DNA from 3 places in the Citrobacter freundii complex sp. 2025EL-00176 genome. Region 2 is predicted to be linked to each of the others. Evidence: predicted binding sites of a transcription regulator. Region 2 holds the regulator's gene; each other region holds the start of a gene.
What was found. Region 2 encodes PurR, which represses purine synthesis genes. Its sites were predicted from a motif close to CANGCAAACGTTTGCNTG; they were not measured.
Positions count from the first base shown of each region.

Region 1: the regulator PurR is predicted to act here: its motif matches at 1,595-1,612, upstream of gcvT (glycine cleavage system aminomethyltransferase GcvT).
Region 3: the regulator PurR is predicted to act here: its motif matches at 2,128-2,145, upstream of tusA (sulfurtransferase TusA).

Region 1 covers NZ_JBRYHT010000004.1:48,987-54,064, forward strand. The annotation lists gene ubiI (FAD-dependent 2-octaprenylphenol hydroxylase) at 48-1,250, shown strand; gene gcvT (glycine cleavage system aminomethyltransferase GcvT) at 1,703-2,797, shown strand; gene gcvH (glycine cleavage system protein GcvH) at 2,822-3,211, shown strand; gene gcvP (aminomethyl-transferring glycine dehydrogenase) at 3,389-5,078, shown strand, end outside.
Region 2 covers NZ_JBRYHT010000001.1:771,083-776,160, forward strand. The annotation lists gene punR (DNA-binding transcriptional activator PunR) at 1-507, shown strand, start outside; gene purR (HTH-type transcriptional repressor PurR) at 504-1,529, opposite strand; gene cydH (cytochrome bd-I accessory subunit CydH) at 1,827-1,916, shown strand; gene ACVXHP_RS03805 (MFS transporter) at 2,092-3,261, shown strand; gene sodB (superoxide dismutase [Fe]) at 3,301-3,882, opposite strand; gene ACVXHP_RS03815 (C40 family peptidase) at 4,010-4,840, opposite strand.
Region 3 covers NZ_JBRYHT010000008.1:176,932-182,009, forward strand. The annotation lists gene zntA (Zn(II)/Cd(II)/Pb(II) translocating P-type ATPase ZntA) at 1-1,747, shown strand, start outside; gene tusA (sulfurtransferase TusA) at 1,823-2,068, opposite strand; gene ACVXHP_RS16605 (7-cyano-7-deazaguanine/7-aminomethyl-7-deazaguanine transporter) at 2,237-2,902, shown strand; gene ACVXHP_RS16610 (DcrB family lipoprotein) at 2,975-3,532, shown strand; gene ACVXHP_RS16615 (MFS transporter) at 3,536-4,753, opposite strand; gene ACVXHP_RS16620 (AI-2E family transporter) at 4,887-5,078, shown strand, end outside.

The sequences.
Region 1 (5,078 bases), on a different contig from region 2:
CTTATCCGGCCTACGGTTTTGATTGTTCCGGTTTCCAGGAGTAAACAGTGCAAAGTGTTGATGTAGCAATTGTCGGTGGCGGCATGGTGGGACTGGCGGTTGCCTGCGGCTTGCAGGGCAGCGGGTTACGCGTTGCGGTGTTAGAACAACATGTTCCGCAGCCGTTGGCGGCGGATGCAGCTCCTCAGCTTCGCGTGTCGGCCATCAATGCCGCCAGTGAAAAACTGCTTACTCGTCTGGGCGTCTGGTCAGATATCGTTGCCCGTCGCGCGTGCTGCTACCACGGTATGGAAGTCTGGGACAAGGACAGCTTTGGGCGCATTGAATTTGACGACCAGAGTATGGGCTATAGCCATTTGGGCCACATCGTTGAAAACGCTGAGATCCATTACGCGTTGTGGCAAAAGGCGCAACGTTCGCCGGATATTACGCTGCTGGCGCCCGCTGAAATTCAGCAGGTGGCCTGGGGTGAGAACGAGGCATTTCTGACCCTGAAAGAGGGAACCATGCTGACGGCTCGTCTGGTGGTCGGTGCCGATGGCGCTAACTCCTGGCTGCGCAATAAAGCGGATATTCCGCTCACCTTCTGGGATTATCGTCATCATGCGTTGGTGGCGACGATTCGTACGCAGGAAGCCCACGGCGCGGTTGCGCGTCAGGCGTTTCACGGCGAGGGTATCCTGGCGTTTCTGCCGCTCAGTGACCCGCATCTGTGCTCTATCGTCTGGTCGCTTTCTCCGCAGGAAGCCGAACGCATGCAGCAGGCAAGCGTTGACGAGTTTAATCAGGCGCTGAATATCGCCTTTGATAACCGTTTGGGGCTGTGCAGCGTTGAAAGCGAACGGCAGACGTTTCCGCTGACGGGACGCTATGCCCGCCAGTTCGCCGCCCATCGTCTGGCGCTGGTGGGTGATGCGGCGCATACCATCCACCCGCTGGCGGGTCAGGGGGTTAACCTCGGCTTTATGGATGCGGCAGAGCTTATCGATGAGCTTAAGCGCCTACACCGTCAGGGCAAAGATATTGGCCAGTATCTCTATTTGCGTCGCTATGAGCGCAGCCGTAAGCACAGCGCAGCAATGATGCTGGCCGGTATGCAGGGCTTCCGTGAACTGTTTGCTGGCGAGAATCCGGCGAAAAAACTGCTGCGTGATATTGGTCTAAAACTGGCCGATACCCTTCCGGGCGTAAAACCGCAGCTCATCCGTCAGGCGATGGGCCTGAACGATCTTCCCGAGTGGCTACGCTAGCGTCCGTAAGGACAATCCTAAGAGTTTGAGACCCGTCACATTTTCCTCTCCCGGCCCTCGTGCCGGGATGCTCCTCTCATTTGAAATAATCTAATTCCACACCTTTTTTCGCATTAGTTTTTTTTATATCACTTTTTTTTCATAACGCCATTTTTGACATTTTTTCCACATTTAATGTGGTTTGACGCTGATTTTTTCGCCTTATTCGTGCTTATTGTTCTGGTTTTTGGGCGTATTTTTGGGTTTTTATTCTGTCGTCGACCTGGCCATTTTTTGCCATAAGCTAATGTGATGGCTAATTTTGTCTTATGGTTTAGCGTCTGTTTCGGTGGTAAGTTCAGGACAAAGAGAACGTTTGCGTCGTAGCCCCAGGAGCGGCTGCGGTGCTGGGTTTCGTGGCGAAAACTTCACCGCGAAAGAGTTGGTAGCCCCGCTTATTCAACGAGGAAAAGATGGCTCAACAGACTCCTTTGTACGAACAACACACGCTATGTGGCGCGCGCATGGTAGATTTCCATGGCTGGATGATGCCACTGCATTACGGTTCTCAACTCGATGAACACCATGCTGTTCGCACCGATGCCGGTATGTTTGATGTGTCGCATATGACCATCGTCGACCTGCGCGGCAGCCGCACCCGGGAGTTCTTGCGTTATCTGCTGGCAAATGACGTCGCGAAGCTAACGAAGACGGGTAAAGCCCTCTACTCCGGTATGCTTAACGCATCGGGCGGCGTGATAGATGACCTGATTGTTTATTACTTCACTGAAGATTTCTTCCGCCTCGTTGTAAACTCTGCCACCCGCGAAAAAGACCTCTCCTGGATTACCCAACACTCTGAACCTTACGCCATCGACATCACCGTTCGTGACGACCTGTCGCTGATTGCGGTGCAGGGGCCAAACGCGCAGGAAAAAGCAGCAACGTTGTTTACTGACGAACAGCGCCATGCGGTAGAAGGTATGAAGCCGTTCTTCGGCGTTCAGGCGGGTGATTTGTTTATCGCAACCACCGGTTATACCGGCGAAGCAGGCTATGAAATTGCCATGCCGAATGAAAAAGCGGCTGATTTCTGGCGTGCGTTGGTACAGGCAGGCGTTAAACCTTGCGGACTGGGCGCGCGTGACACGCTGCGTCTGGAAGCAGGTATGAATCTGTACGGTCAGGAGATGGACGAAGGGATTTCTCCGCTGGAAGCCAACATGGGCTGGACCATTGCGTGGGAACCTGCTGACCGTGACTTTATTGGTCGTGAAGCGCTGGAAATGCAGCGTGACAAAGGACATGAACAGTTGGTCGGACTGGTGATGACCGAGAAGGGCGTGCTGCGTAATGAACTGCCAGTGCGCTTCACTGACGCTTCCGGTAACCAACATGAAGGCATTATCACCAGCGGAACATTCTCCCCAACCCTGGGTTACAGCATCGCGCTGGCGCGTGTCCCGGCAGGCATCGGTGAGACCGCGATCGTGCAGATCCGTAACCGTGAAATGCCAGTAAAAGTCACTAAACCTGTTTTTGTGCGTAACGGCAAAGCCGTCGCGTGATTCATCCTTTTTGGAGATTGATTGATGAGCAACGTACCTGCAGAACTGAAATACAGCAAAGAACACGAATGGCTGCGCAAAGAAGCTGACGGCTCCTACACCGTTGGTATCACTGAACATGCTCAGGAGCTGTTGGGTGACATGGTTTTCGTAGACCTGCCAGAAGTTGGTGCCACCGTTAGCGCGGGCGATGACTGCGCCGTTGCGGAGTCCGTTAAAGCGGCATCCGATATCTATGCGCCCGTTGGCGGTGAGATCGTCGCGGTTAACGACGCGCTCAGCGACTCCCCGGAACTGGTCAACAGCGAGCCGTATGCGGGTGGCTGGATCTTTAAAATCAAAGCCAGCGATGAAAGCGAAATTGAATCGCTGCTGGATGCCACTGCGTACGAAGCATTGTTAGAAGACGAATAAATACGCTTCATTCTTCACGTTGCAGGTGTGTTGGCTTCCTCGCTCACCCCAGTCACTTACTTATGTAAGCTCCTGGGGATGTGCCGCGTCGCCGCCGTCCTGCAACGCGAATTATTTTGCGTATTCAGGTAAGTAGAGACACCTACGATTCACTGCACGTTTCAGGAACCATCGCCCATGACACAGACGTTAAGCCAGCTTGAAAACAGCGGCGCTTTCATTGAACGCCACATCGGACCGGACGCCGCGCAGCAGCAAGAGATGCTGAATGCGGTTGGCGCCGAGTCGTTAAACGCGCTGATCGGCCAGATTGTGCCGAAAGACATTCAGCTCGCAACCCCGCCGCAGGTAGGCGAGGCGGCGACAGAATACGCTGCGCTGGCTGAATTAAAAGCCATCGCCGGGCGTAACAAGCGCTTCACGTCCTACATTGGCATGGGCTACACCGCCGTGCAGTTGCCGCCGGTTATCCTGCGTAACATGCTGGAAAATCCGGGTTGGTACACCGCGTATACGCCGTATCAGCCGGAAGTCTCTCAGGGCCGTCTGGAAGCGCTGCTGAACTTCCAACAGGTCACGCTGGATCTGACGGGTCTGGACATGGCCTCTGCTTCGCTGCTGGATGAAGCTACCGCAGCGGCTGAAGCCATGGCGATGGCCAAACGCGTCAGCAAACTGAAAAATGCCAACCGTTTCTTTGTGGCGGCTGATGTTCATCCGCAAACGCTGGACGTCGTGCGTACTCGCGCCGAAACCTTTGGTTTTGACGTCATTGTGGATGACGCGGCGAAAGCACTGGATCACCAGGATGTGTTCGGCGTGCTGTTGCAGCAGGTTGGTACCACTGGTGAAGTACACGACTACAGCCAACTGATTGCTGAGCTGAAATCCCGTAAAGTTGTGGTCAGCGTCGCTGCCGACTTTATGGCGCTGGTTCTGCTGACGGCTCCAGGCAAACAGGGCGCGGATATCGTTTTCGGCTCTGCACAACGCTTCGGTGTACCGATGGGTTACGGTGGCCCGCACGCGGCATTCTTTGCCGCCAAAGATGAATTCAAACGTTCCATGCCAGGCCGTATTATCGGCGTATCAAAAGATGCTGCGGGCAATACCGCACTGCGCATGGCGATGCAGACTCGCGAGCAGCATATCCGTCGTGAGAAAGCGAACTCCAACATTTGTACCTCACAGGTATTGCTGGCTAACATTGCCAGCCTGTATGCCGTTTATCATGGTCCGGTCGGCCTGAAGCGCATCGCTAATCGTATCCACCGCCTGACCGATATTCTGGCGGCAGGTCTGCAACAGAAAGGTTTAAAGCTGCGTCATGCGCACTACTTCGACACGCTGTGTGTTGAAGTGGCTGATAAAGCTGCGGTACTGGCGCGTGCGGAAGCGGCAGAGATCAACCTGCGCAGCGATATTCATAACGCGGTAGGTATTACTCTCGACGAAACCACCACCCGTGAAAACGTGGTGCAGTTGTTCAATGTTCTGCTGGGCGACAGCCACGGCCTGAACATCGACACGCTGGATAAAGACGTGGCGCTCGACAGCCGTTCTATTCAGAGCAGCATGCTGCGTGACGACGCGATCCTCAGCCACCCGGTGTTTAACCGCTACCACAGCGAAACCGAGATGATGCGCTACATGCACTCTCTGGAGCGTAAAGATCTGGCGCTGAATCAGGCGATGATCCCGCTGGGTTCCTGCACCATGAAGCTGAACGCCGCCGCCGAGATGATCCCTATCACCTGGCCGGAATTCGCTGAGCTGCATCCGTTCTGCCCGCCAGAGCAGGCGGAAGGTTATCACCAGATGATCGGTCAGCTTTCCGAGTGGCTGGTAAAACTGACCGGCTATGACG
Region 2 (5,078 bases):
GAGCTGGCTATTGGCGCCACGCAGGCCATTCCGGTAGGGGGGCGCTATACCTTCCGCGACATGGGCATGCTGAGCTGGAGCTGCGTGGTGGCCAGCCATCATCCGCTGGCGTCAATGTCGGGGCCGCTAAGCGATGATACGTTGCGCAACTGGCCGTCGCTGGTGCGCGAAGATACCTCGCGTACATTGCCGAAACGTATTACCTGGTTACTGGATAACCAAAAGCGCGTTGTGGTTCCTGACTGGGAATCTTCAGCGACCTGCTTGTCTGCGGGATTGTGTGTGGGCATGGTACCAACACATTTTGCCAAACCGTGGATTGATAGCGGTAAATGGGTCTCGTTGCAGTTGGAGAATCCCTTTCCTGATGCCGCGTGTTGTCTGACATGGCAGCAGAACGACACCTCGCCCGCACTGAGCTGGTTGCTGGATTATTTAGGGGATAGCGAAACGCTGAATAAAGAATGGTTGCGGGAGCCAGATGAGGCCCCCGCACAGCAGGCTTAACGACGATAATCGCGGAATGGACCGTCAGCAACGGAGCGGCGCTCTACCAGACGCGGATGAACCTCGATCGACTGCGACTCTTCGCGTTTATTCACGATGCGGTCTAACAGCATGTTGAAGGCCGTTTCACCCAGTGAATCCTTAGGTTGGTGAATGGTCGTCAGCGCTGGCGTGAAGAAGCGGGCGTTGCGCACGTTATCATAACCGATGAGCGAGACATCCTGCGGTACGCGCAGTCCCATCTCGTCAGCAGCGCACAGCGCGCCCATCGCCATGATATCGCCACCGCAGAACACGGCGGTCGGACGATGCGACTGTGAAAGAATTTGCTGCATGGCGCGATAACCGGACTCAGGTTCAAAATCGCCCTGTACAATCCAGTTGTCGGGAACCTTAATCAGCGCTTCTTCCATCGCTTTCATAAAGCCAGCCAGACGACCGGCCCCGGTATTCCGTTCCATCGGGCCCGGGATCGCGCCAATCTCGCGATGGCCGCGTTCTATCAGATACCGACCCGCCATGTAACCGCCCTCGAAAGCGTTATCAATGACCGTATCGGTAAAATCAGCTTTAGCTTCGCCCCAATCCATCACAACCATCGGAATATGGCGATACTCTTCGAGCATCGAAAGCAGTGATTCCGGATACTCAGAACACATCACCAACAGACCATCAACACGCTTTTGCGCCATCATTGACAGATAGGCCTGCTGTTTTTCAAGGCTGTTCCATGCGTTGCCCAGAATCAGGGTATAGCCTTTCTGGAAACAGTTTTTCTCAACGGCTTCGATAATTTCGGCGAAATAGGCCGCTTCACTGCTGGTCGCCAGCAAGCCGATAGACTTGGTGTGATTCACCTTCAGGCTGCGCGCAACTGCGCTTGGAGAATAGTGCAGCTCTTTGATCGCAGCCCAAACCGCATTACGCGTTTCTTCCGCGACAAAGCGCGTCTTGTTAATTACGTGTGATACGGTTGTAGTGGAAACGTTTGCTCGCTTCGCTACATCTTTAATTGTTGCCATTACATCTCACTCCAGACCATATCCTAAGCTCCTGAGAATACTCCAGGTAAACGTTTGCCTTCACACACCCTTAACGCAACGTAGGGGTTGCGGCACGCCGGGAAAACGACACGGAACGTCAGGAAGGGGTCAATGGCCGGTACGCTAATCAAGTAAGCGTGGAATTTTGTCTGATCTTAACGAAAAGGGGAAGAGTTAAAAGCAGTTATCAATATAAATCGTGAGAGATTTTTGCTTTCAAGTGTGTAAAAATGCGCAATATCACTTTTTGTGTGGGAATAAAAAGGAGAAAACTTGATGAGCACCGATCTGAAATTTTCGTTAGTGACTACCATTATTGTTCTGGGTTTGATCGTCGCGGGTGGCCTCACCGCAGCGCTGCATTGATTTCCCCGAGGGAGTTAGCTCTCCCTCATCCTTTCCGCATCTGTTTCCCCTCTATTGTTTGCGAATAAGCAAAAGTCTTTTGCAATTTTGTTAACTTTATTAATTTTGCGATCAATGTCATGCTTTTGACTCTTATTTTATGTCGCGCCACGGCTCGACGTTACGGAGTCGATATATGAAAATCAATTATCCCTTACTGGCACTGGCGATCGGTGCGTTTGGCATTGGCACCACCGAATTTTCGCCAATGGGATTATTGCCCGTGATTGCCAAAGGGGTGGATGTCTCGATTCCTGCCGCCGGGATGCTGATCAGCGCGTATGCCGTTGGCGTGATGGTGGGGGCTCCGTTGATGACACTGCTGCTTTCCCATCGCGCGCGACGTAATGCGTTGATATTCCTGATGGCGATTTTCACGTTGGGCAACGTGCTTTCAGCTATCTCACCGGATTACACCACGCTGATGCTGTCGCGTATTTTGACCAGTCTTAACCACGGGGCATTTTTTGGTCTCGGTTCTGTTGTTGCCGCAAGCGTCGTACCTAAACATAAGCAAGCCAGCGCTGTGGCAACCATGTTTATGGGGTTAACGATTGCCAATATTGGCGGCGTTCCTGCGGCGACGTGGCTTGGTGAGACTATCGGCTGGCGGATGTCATTTATGGCGACGGCGGGTCTGGGCGTCATCTCTATGGTTAGCCTGTTCTTCTCATTACCGAAAGGTGGAGCAGGAGCGCGCCCTGATGTCCGTAGCGAGCTGGCGGTACTTATGCGCCCACAGGTGCTGTCGGCTCTGCTGACCACCGTGCTGGGTGCCGGCGCGATGTTCACGCTTTATACTTACATCTCGCCAGTGCTGCACAGCATTACCCACGCCACACCGGCGTTTGTGACCGGAATGCTGGTATTAATTGGCGCCGGATTCTCGATCGGAAACTATCTTGGCGGCAAACTGGCGGATCGTTCTGTCAACGGTACGCTTAAAGGCTTCTTGCTGTTGTTGATGGTTATAATGCTGGCCATTCCTTTCCTCGCGCGTAATGAGCTGGGGGCGGCGGTGAGTATGGTCGTCTGGGGCGCGGCGACGTTTGCGGTGGTTCCGCCGTTGCAGATGCGGGTGATGCGCGTTGCCAGCGAAGCGCCAGGGTTATCATCGTCAGTCAACATTGGCGCGTTTAATCTGGGGAATGCGTTAGGTGCGGCAGCCGGTGGGGCGGTGATTTCCGGTGGTCTGGGCTACAGTTTTGTGCCGGTGATGGGAGCGATTGTGGCGGGGCTTGCGTTACTGCTGGTCTTTATCTCGGCAAGAAGACAACCTGAAGAAGTCTGCACGGCCTCAAGCTAAGACTAAAACGCAGAAGGGGATCCCTTCTGCGTTATCATTTTATGCTGCGAAGTTCTGCGCAACAAATTCCCAGTTCACCAGCGCCCAGAAGTGCTCCAGGTAGCCAGGACGGGCATTGCGATAATCGATGTAGTAGGCGTGTTCCCATACGTCAACGGTCATCAGCGGCGTCGCGTCGGTCGTCAGCGGAGTACCAGCGTTGGAAGTGGAAACGATAGCCAGTTTGCCATCCGTTCCTTTAACCAGCCAGGTCCAGCCAGAACCGAAGTTTTTAATAGCTGCATCGGTGAATTGCGCTTTGAAATCCGCAAAGCTGCCAAAGGAGGCGGCAATTGCATCGGCCAGTTTACCGGTCGGTTCGCCACCTGCGTTCGGCGCCAGGCAGTTCCAGTAGAACGTGTGGTTCCACACCTGTGCAGCATTATTGAATACACCGCCTTCAGAGCTACGAACGATCTCTTCCAGTGATTTGCCTTCAAACGCCGTGCCTTTGATCAGGTTGTTCAGGTTGGTCACGTAGGTTTGATGGTGTTTGCCATAGTGGTATTCCAGCGTTTCGGCAGAAATGTGCGGTGCCAGAGCATCTTTGGCATACGGTAATGCAGGTAATTCAAACGACATTGCTTCTCTCCTTATTATTTATATTGAGTACACACAATAGCCTCATTGTGAGTAAGGATAGGGTAGCAAATTGAAAGGTTATGCAAAAGAAGAACTTACCCTACAGCATGTTCTGTAGGGTAAGTTTTTAGCGAATTGTTTTCGGTGTCATTACCCGGCGAGCGCCCACATAGTGGCGCTGCCAGTAATCTTCGCTCAGAGACGTGATTTGAATTTCCTGACCGCTGCGTGGTGACTGAATAAATTTACCGTTACCAACGTAAACACCAACGTGATCGGCTGTGCCGCGACCTTGCGTGCGGAAGAAGACCAAATCACCGTTTTTCAGCTCGCCACGTTCAATCGGCGCGGCGTCGCGCAGGTGGTACATTTCATTCGCCGTACGCGGAATGCGGAATTTAACCAGATCTTTATAGGCGTAATAGACCAGACCGCTGCAATCAAAGCCGGTTCTTGGCGAAGATCCGCCCCAACGGTAAGGTTTGCCGATTTGGTTCATCAGGGTGGACATCGCGGTTTTAGTCGCTTTCTGCACTTTGACTTTATGTGCCTCAGCAAGCGTGGTCGGTGCGGCGGTTTTCACCTTCACGCAGCGCGGTTTATGACCTTTGCGCGGCGTACATTTTTCAGTCCAGGTAACGGCAGCGGTTTGTGCTGCGGCAGTTTTACTGCGACGGTTGGCAGTTTTTGTCGATTTTGCCGGAGTGGCTGTGCGTTTTTTAGAAGAGGAGGCTGTTTTGCTACTGGTTTTGCTGGTGGTCTTTGTCGCCGATTTCTTGTTGGTCTTTGCTGTTTTTTGGCTGGTTGTTGCGCTTTTCTTTTTATCTACCGTCTTGACGGTGTGGGAACTGGTAGGTGTCGTCCTGGCCTGCTTGGAAGCATGCGCCATAGGCGTAAAAGGCAGTGTAGTAAAAAGTAAAGCACAGAGCGTGATCGAGATTCGGTTTATCCGCGCCACTGAGCAGTCCTCTGGTAAGGCAGGTCTATCATACCTGCGTGTGATTTTCAAAACTTGATGATTCTAATCTATCGAAACGGGGAAAGTTAATAGCTTTTTTTGTTTAACCCTGCGTTTCGTTACCGACCGCAAAAAAAAAGAGCAATTGAAGACGTGGTTGGTGAACAAATAACCAAGGCCGTACACTTTAAGCGGGTAAGTAAGATTATGAATGCAACTTTTAACGGCAAACGATAAA
Region 3 (5,078 bases), on a different contig from region 2:
CGGTCAGATAGCGTTTATCGCCACTACGCTGGTGGGCCTGTATCCCATTGCCCGCCAGGCCCTGCGTCTGATGAAAACCGGCAGCTACTTCGCCATTGAAACGTTGATGAGCGTGGCCGCGATTGGCGCACTGTTTATCGGCGCGACGGCGGAAGCCGCCATGGTGCTATTGCTGTTTTTAATTGGCGAGCGCCTGGAAGGATGGGCCGCCAGCCGCGCCCGCAAAGGCGTTAGCGCATTGATGGCACTCAAGCCGGAAACCGCCACGCGCCTGCGTAATGGCGAGCGCGAAGAGGTCGCAATCAATACCCTCCAGCCTGGCGATGTTATCGAAGTTGCCGCGGGTGGGCGTTTACCTGCCGACGGTAAGCTGATCTCCGGTTTTGCCAGCTTTGATGAAAGCGCTCTGACCGGCGAATCGATCCCGGTTGAACGCGCCACCGGCGAGAAAGTCCCGGCGGGCGCCACCAGCGTGGACCGTCTGGTTACGCTGGAAGTGCTCTCCGAGCCGGGTGCCAGCGCTATCGATCGCATTCTGAAGCTGATTGAAGAAGCGGAAGAACGCCGCGCGCCCATTGAGCGCTTTATTGACCGTTTCAGCCGAATTTATACCCCCGCGATTATGGCGGTTGCGCTGCTGGTTACCCTCGTCCCGCCGCTGCTGTTTGCCGCCTCCTGGCAGGAGTGGATTTATAAGGGGCTGACGCTGTTGCTGATTGGCTGCCCGTGCGCGCTGGTTATCTCAACGCCTGCTGCCATTACGTCAGGTCTTGCCGCCGCCGCGCGTCGTGGGGCACTCATTAAAGGTGGCGCGGCGCTGGAACAGCTGGGTAGAGTCACGCAGGTGGCATTTGATAAAACCGGCACCCTGACCATCGGAAAACCGCGCGTGACGGCGATTCATCCGGCAAGCGGTGTTAATGAGGCTGAACTGCTGGCGCTGGCAGCGGCGGTAGAGCAAGGTGCAACACACCCACTGGCGCAGGCGATTGTTCGGGAAGCGCAAACGCGCGAGCTGACTATTCCTGTCGCGAAAGAGCAACGGGCGCTGGTTGGCTCTGGAATTGAAGCACTGGTCAATGGCGAGCGCGTGCTGATTTGCGCTGCGGGCAAGCGACCTGCCGATGCCTTTGCCGGACAGATAAGCGAGCTGGAAAGCGCGGGTCAGACGGTGGTGCTGGTGCTGCGTAACGATACCGTTCTCGGCGTACTGGCCCTACAGGACACGCTGCGCGATGACGCTCGCAGCGCTATCGCCGAGCTTGATCAAATCGGCGTGAAAGGGGTCATCCTGACCGGTGATAACCCACGCGCGGCAGCCGCCATTGCCGGGGAGTTGGGTCTGGAATTCAAAGCAGGATTAATGCCGGAAGATAAGGTGCGGGCCGTTACCCATCTCAACCAACAGTCGCCGCTGGCGATGGTCGGCGACGGCATCAACGACGCCCCGGCGATGAAAGCGGCGACCATCGGCATTGCCATGGGTAGCGGAACCGACGTCGCGCTGGAAACGGCGGACGCCGCCCTGACCCACAACCGTCTGCGTGGTCTGGTGCAAATGATTCAGCTGGCGCGCGCCACCCATGCCAATATTCGCCAGAACATTGCGATTGCGCTGGGTTTGAAGGGGATTTTCCTCGTCACCACGCTGCTCGGGATAACCGGACTGTGGCTGGCGGTGCTGGCGGATACGGGGGCGACGGTGCTGGTGACCGCGAACGCGCTGCGGTTGTTGCGTAAAGGGTAATGTGTGTGCCGGATGCGGCGTTGCCTTATCCGGCCTACAGGTTACACCGTCTTTGTAGGCCGGATGGCGCTTCGCTTAATGACCTTTGCGCACTAAATAGCGGTACGGCAGCGAGTCGGTCTCTTTTGCCACCAGTTCATGCTCCATAAAGGTACAGAAGCCGGGGATGTCGCGGGTCGTCGCCGGATCGTCGGCGACAATCAGCAGCGTTTCACCCGCCTGCATACCGCGCACGGTTTTACGCACCATCATTACAGGTTCCGGGCAGCGTAGTCCCTGGGCATCAAGAGTATGGTCGGGAGAGGTAAACAGATCGCTCATCGTAGTCTCGTTCATTCAAAAACGGCGTTATTTTACGCTCTGTTGTGGCGTAAGCCAATCAGGTTAACGATTGCGTGAAAAACAACCATTGCAATGTGCTCTTAAAGCAGTATCATGCGACGGTTTTTTATTGGGTTCCCTCACCCCATCCAACAAAAAGGTCACAATATGACTCCGTTTACACAATCTCAGCGCGTAAAAGCGTTGTTTTGGCTATCGCTATTTCATCTGCTGGTGATCACCTCCAGCAACTATCTGGTGCAGCTACCGATCTCCATTTTTGGTTTCCATACCACATGGGGCGCTTTTAGCTTTCCGTTTATTTTCCTCGCGACCGACCTGACCGTGCGTATTTTTGGCGCGCCGTTGGCACGACGTATCATCTTTGCGGTGATGATCCCCGCGCTGTTGATCTCCTATGTTGTGTCATCCCTGTTCTATATGGGGTCGTGGCAGGGATTCGGCGCGCTGCTGCACTTTAACCTGTTTGTCGCCCGTATCGCCGCCGCCAGCTTTATGGCTTACGCGCTGGGACAAATTCTGGATGTGCATGTCTTTAACCGCCTGCGTCAGAACCGTCGCTGGTGGCTGGCGCCGACGGCTTCCACGCTGTTTGGCAACATCAGCGATACGTTGGCCTTTTTCTTTATCGCTTTCTGGCGCAGCCCGGATGCCTTTATGGCCGAGCACTGGATGGAAATCGCGCTGGTCGACTACTGCTTCAAGGTGCTGATCAGCATTATTTTCTTCCTGCCGATGTACGGCGTACTGCTGAATATGTTACTGAAAAGGTTGGCAGATAAATCTGAATTATCTGCATTGCAGACGAGTTAAAGGTTCATTTTCCGAGTTGTGATAAGATGGTCGAATGAGCCGTTATGGCCGTTTATCGAAAGGAAGAAGTCAATGCGCAATCTGGTTAAATATGTCGGTATTGGCCTGCTGGTTATGGGGCTTGCGGCCTGTGATAATAGCGATACGAAAGCGCCGGCAGAGGGTGCCGCCGCAGAAAGTAACGCCACCGGACAACCGGTCAGCCTGCTGGACGGCAAACTCAGTTTTTCCCTGCCAGCGGATATGACCGATCAGAGCGGCAAGCTGGGCACCCAGGCGAACAATATGCACGTATATTCTGACGCAACCGGCCAGAAAGCGGTGATTGTGATCGTCGGCGACAATACCAACGAAGATCTGGCGGTGCTGGCAAAACGTCTGGAAGATCAACAGCGTAGCCGCGACCCGCAGTTGCAGGTCGTCACCAATAAATCTATTGAGCTGAAAGGCCACACGCTGCAACAGCTAGACAGCATCATCTCAGCCAAAGGCCAGACCGCTTACTCTTCCGTGGTGCTGGGTAAAGTGGACAACCAACTGCTGACGCTGCAAATTACGCTGCCGGCTGACGATCAGCAAAAAGCGCAAACGACCGCAGAAAACATCATTAACACGCTGGTTATCCAGTAACGGTTAAGACGATGACTCGGCCTCCGGTGACACCACCTGAGGCCGTTTTTTTAGCCGCCAGGTCAGCAGTAACGCCACCGCCACCAGCCCGGCCGCCGCCAGATAGATAACCGGTACGCCCGCCCACGTCATAACCAGCCCGGCCAGCGGCCCGGTAACACCCAGCGATAAATCCATAAACACCGTATAGGTCGCCAGCGCAGCGCCCTGATTTTGCTGCGGGACGGCTTTTACCGCCACCACGCCCAGCGCCGGGAAAACCAACGAGAACCCGGCACCTGCGAGCAGAACGCCGATTTTCGCCATCCACGGCATGGAGGCCATCCCGACCAGCAGCAGCCCAACAATCTCGACGCTAAAGCAGATCATTGCGACATTGAGCCCACCCAACCGGTTGATACCATTTGGGAATAGCAAGCGGGTGCCCACAAACGTACAACTAAAAAGCGTCAGCGCAAAAGCTGCGCCGTCCCAGCCTTTAGCATCATAAAACAGAGTGATAAAGGTGGCGATCACGCCAAATCCGGCGGAGGCCAGCGCCAGCGCCATCCCGTACAACCAAACGCGCCCAAGCACAGCGCGAAACGGCAACGGCTTGCCTTTGCTGGCCTTCACCGCCGGTCGAGGGAGCGCCAAAAGTATCGCCAGCAGCGCCACGCCCATCACGGTCAGCGCCAGTCCCTGTAAGCCACCCCAGGCGTAACACAACACGCCCAGCGGGGCGCCTATCGCCATCGCGCCATAGGTCACGATGCCGTTCCACGAAATCACCCGTCCGATATGCATCGAGCCAACAACCCCTACGCCCCATAGTGTAGAGCCGGTGCCGGCAAAGCTTTGCCCGATACCCAGAATCACCCGCCCGATGCATAACAGCAACAAACTTACCAACGGCCAACCTTGGGTTGATCCCGCCAGCAGGTAACCCAAGCCACTTAAAAAGCAGCCGCACAGCCCGAATACTACAATTTTTTTCGGCCCCAGCAGATCGGCATAACGACCGGCATGAGGACGGCTCAGCAGCGTGGCGAAATATTGCAGGCTGATGACCAGTCCCGCCCAGAAGGCGCTAAACCCCATCACATCATGTACATAGCCTGGCAATACCGCGAGCGGCAGGCCGATGGTCAGATAGCTGGCGAAGTTAAACATCACCACCGAAACAATGCGCAGATTAAGGCGCAAACCGCTTAACGTCGGTTCAGCGACGGGTTCGGGCATGGAAGGTCACCACATTTTCACAACAGTGTTTCATTTCTACCATGTTGCAGAACATAAATCAGCAGCGAGTTTAGGAATAACAGACGCAAGCCAACCGCTACACTTAATGCAAAAACGCAAACAGGAAGAAAACATGACAACCGCTCAGCCCGATAAAACGGGTATGCATATTTTGCTCAAACTGGCCGCTTTGGTGGTGATCCTCGCGGGCATCCATGCCGCGGCGGATATCATTGTGCAACTGCTATTGGCGCTCTTTTTTGCCATCGTATTAAACCCGCTGGTCACCTGGTTTATTCGCCGGGGGGTGCGTCGCCCGGTAGCC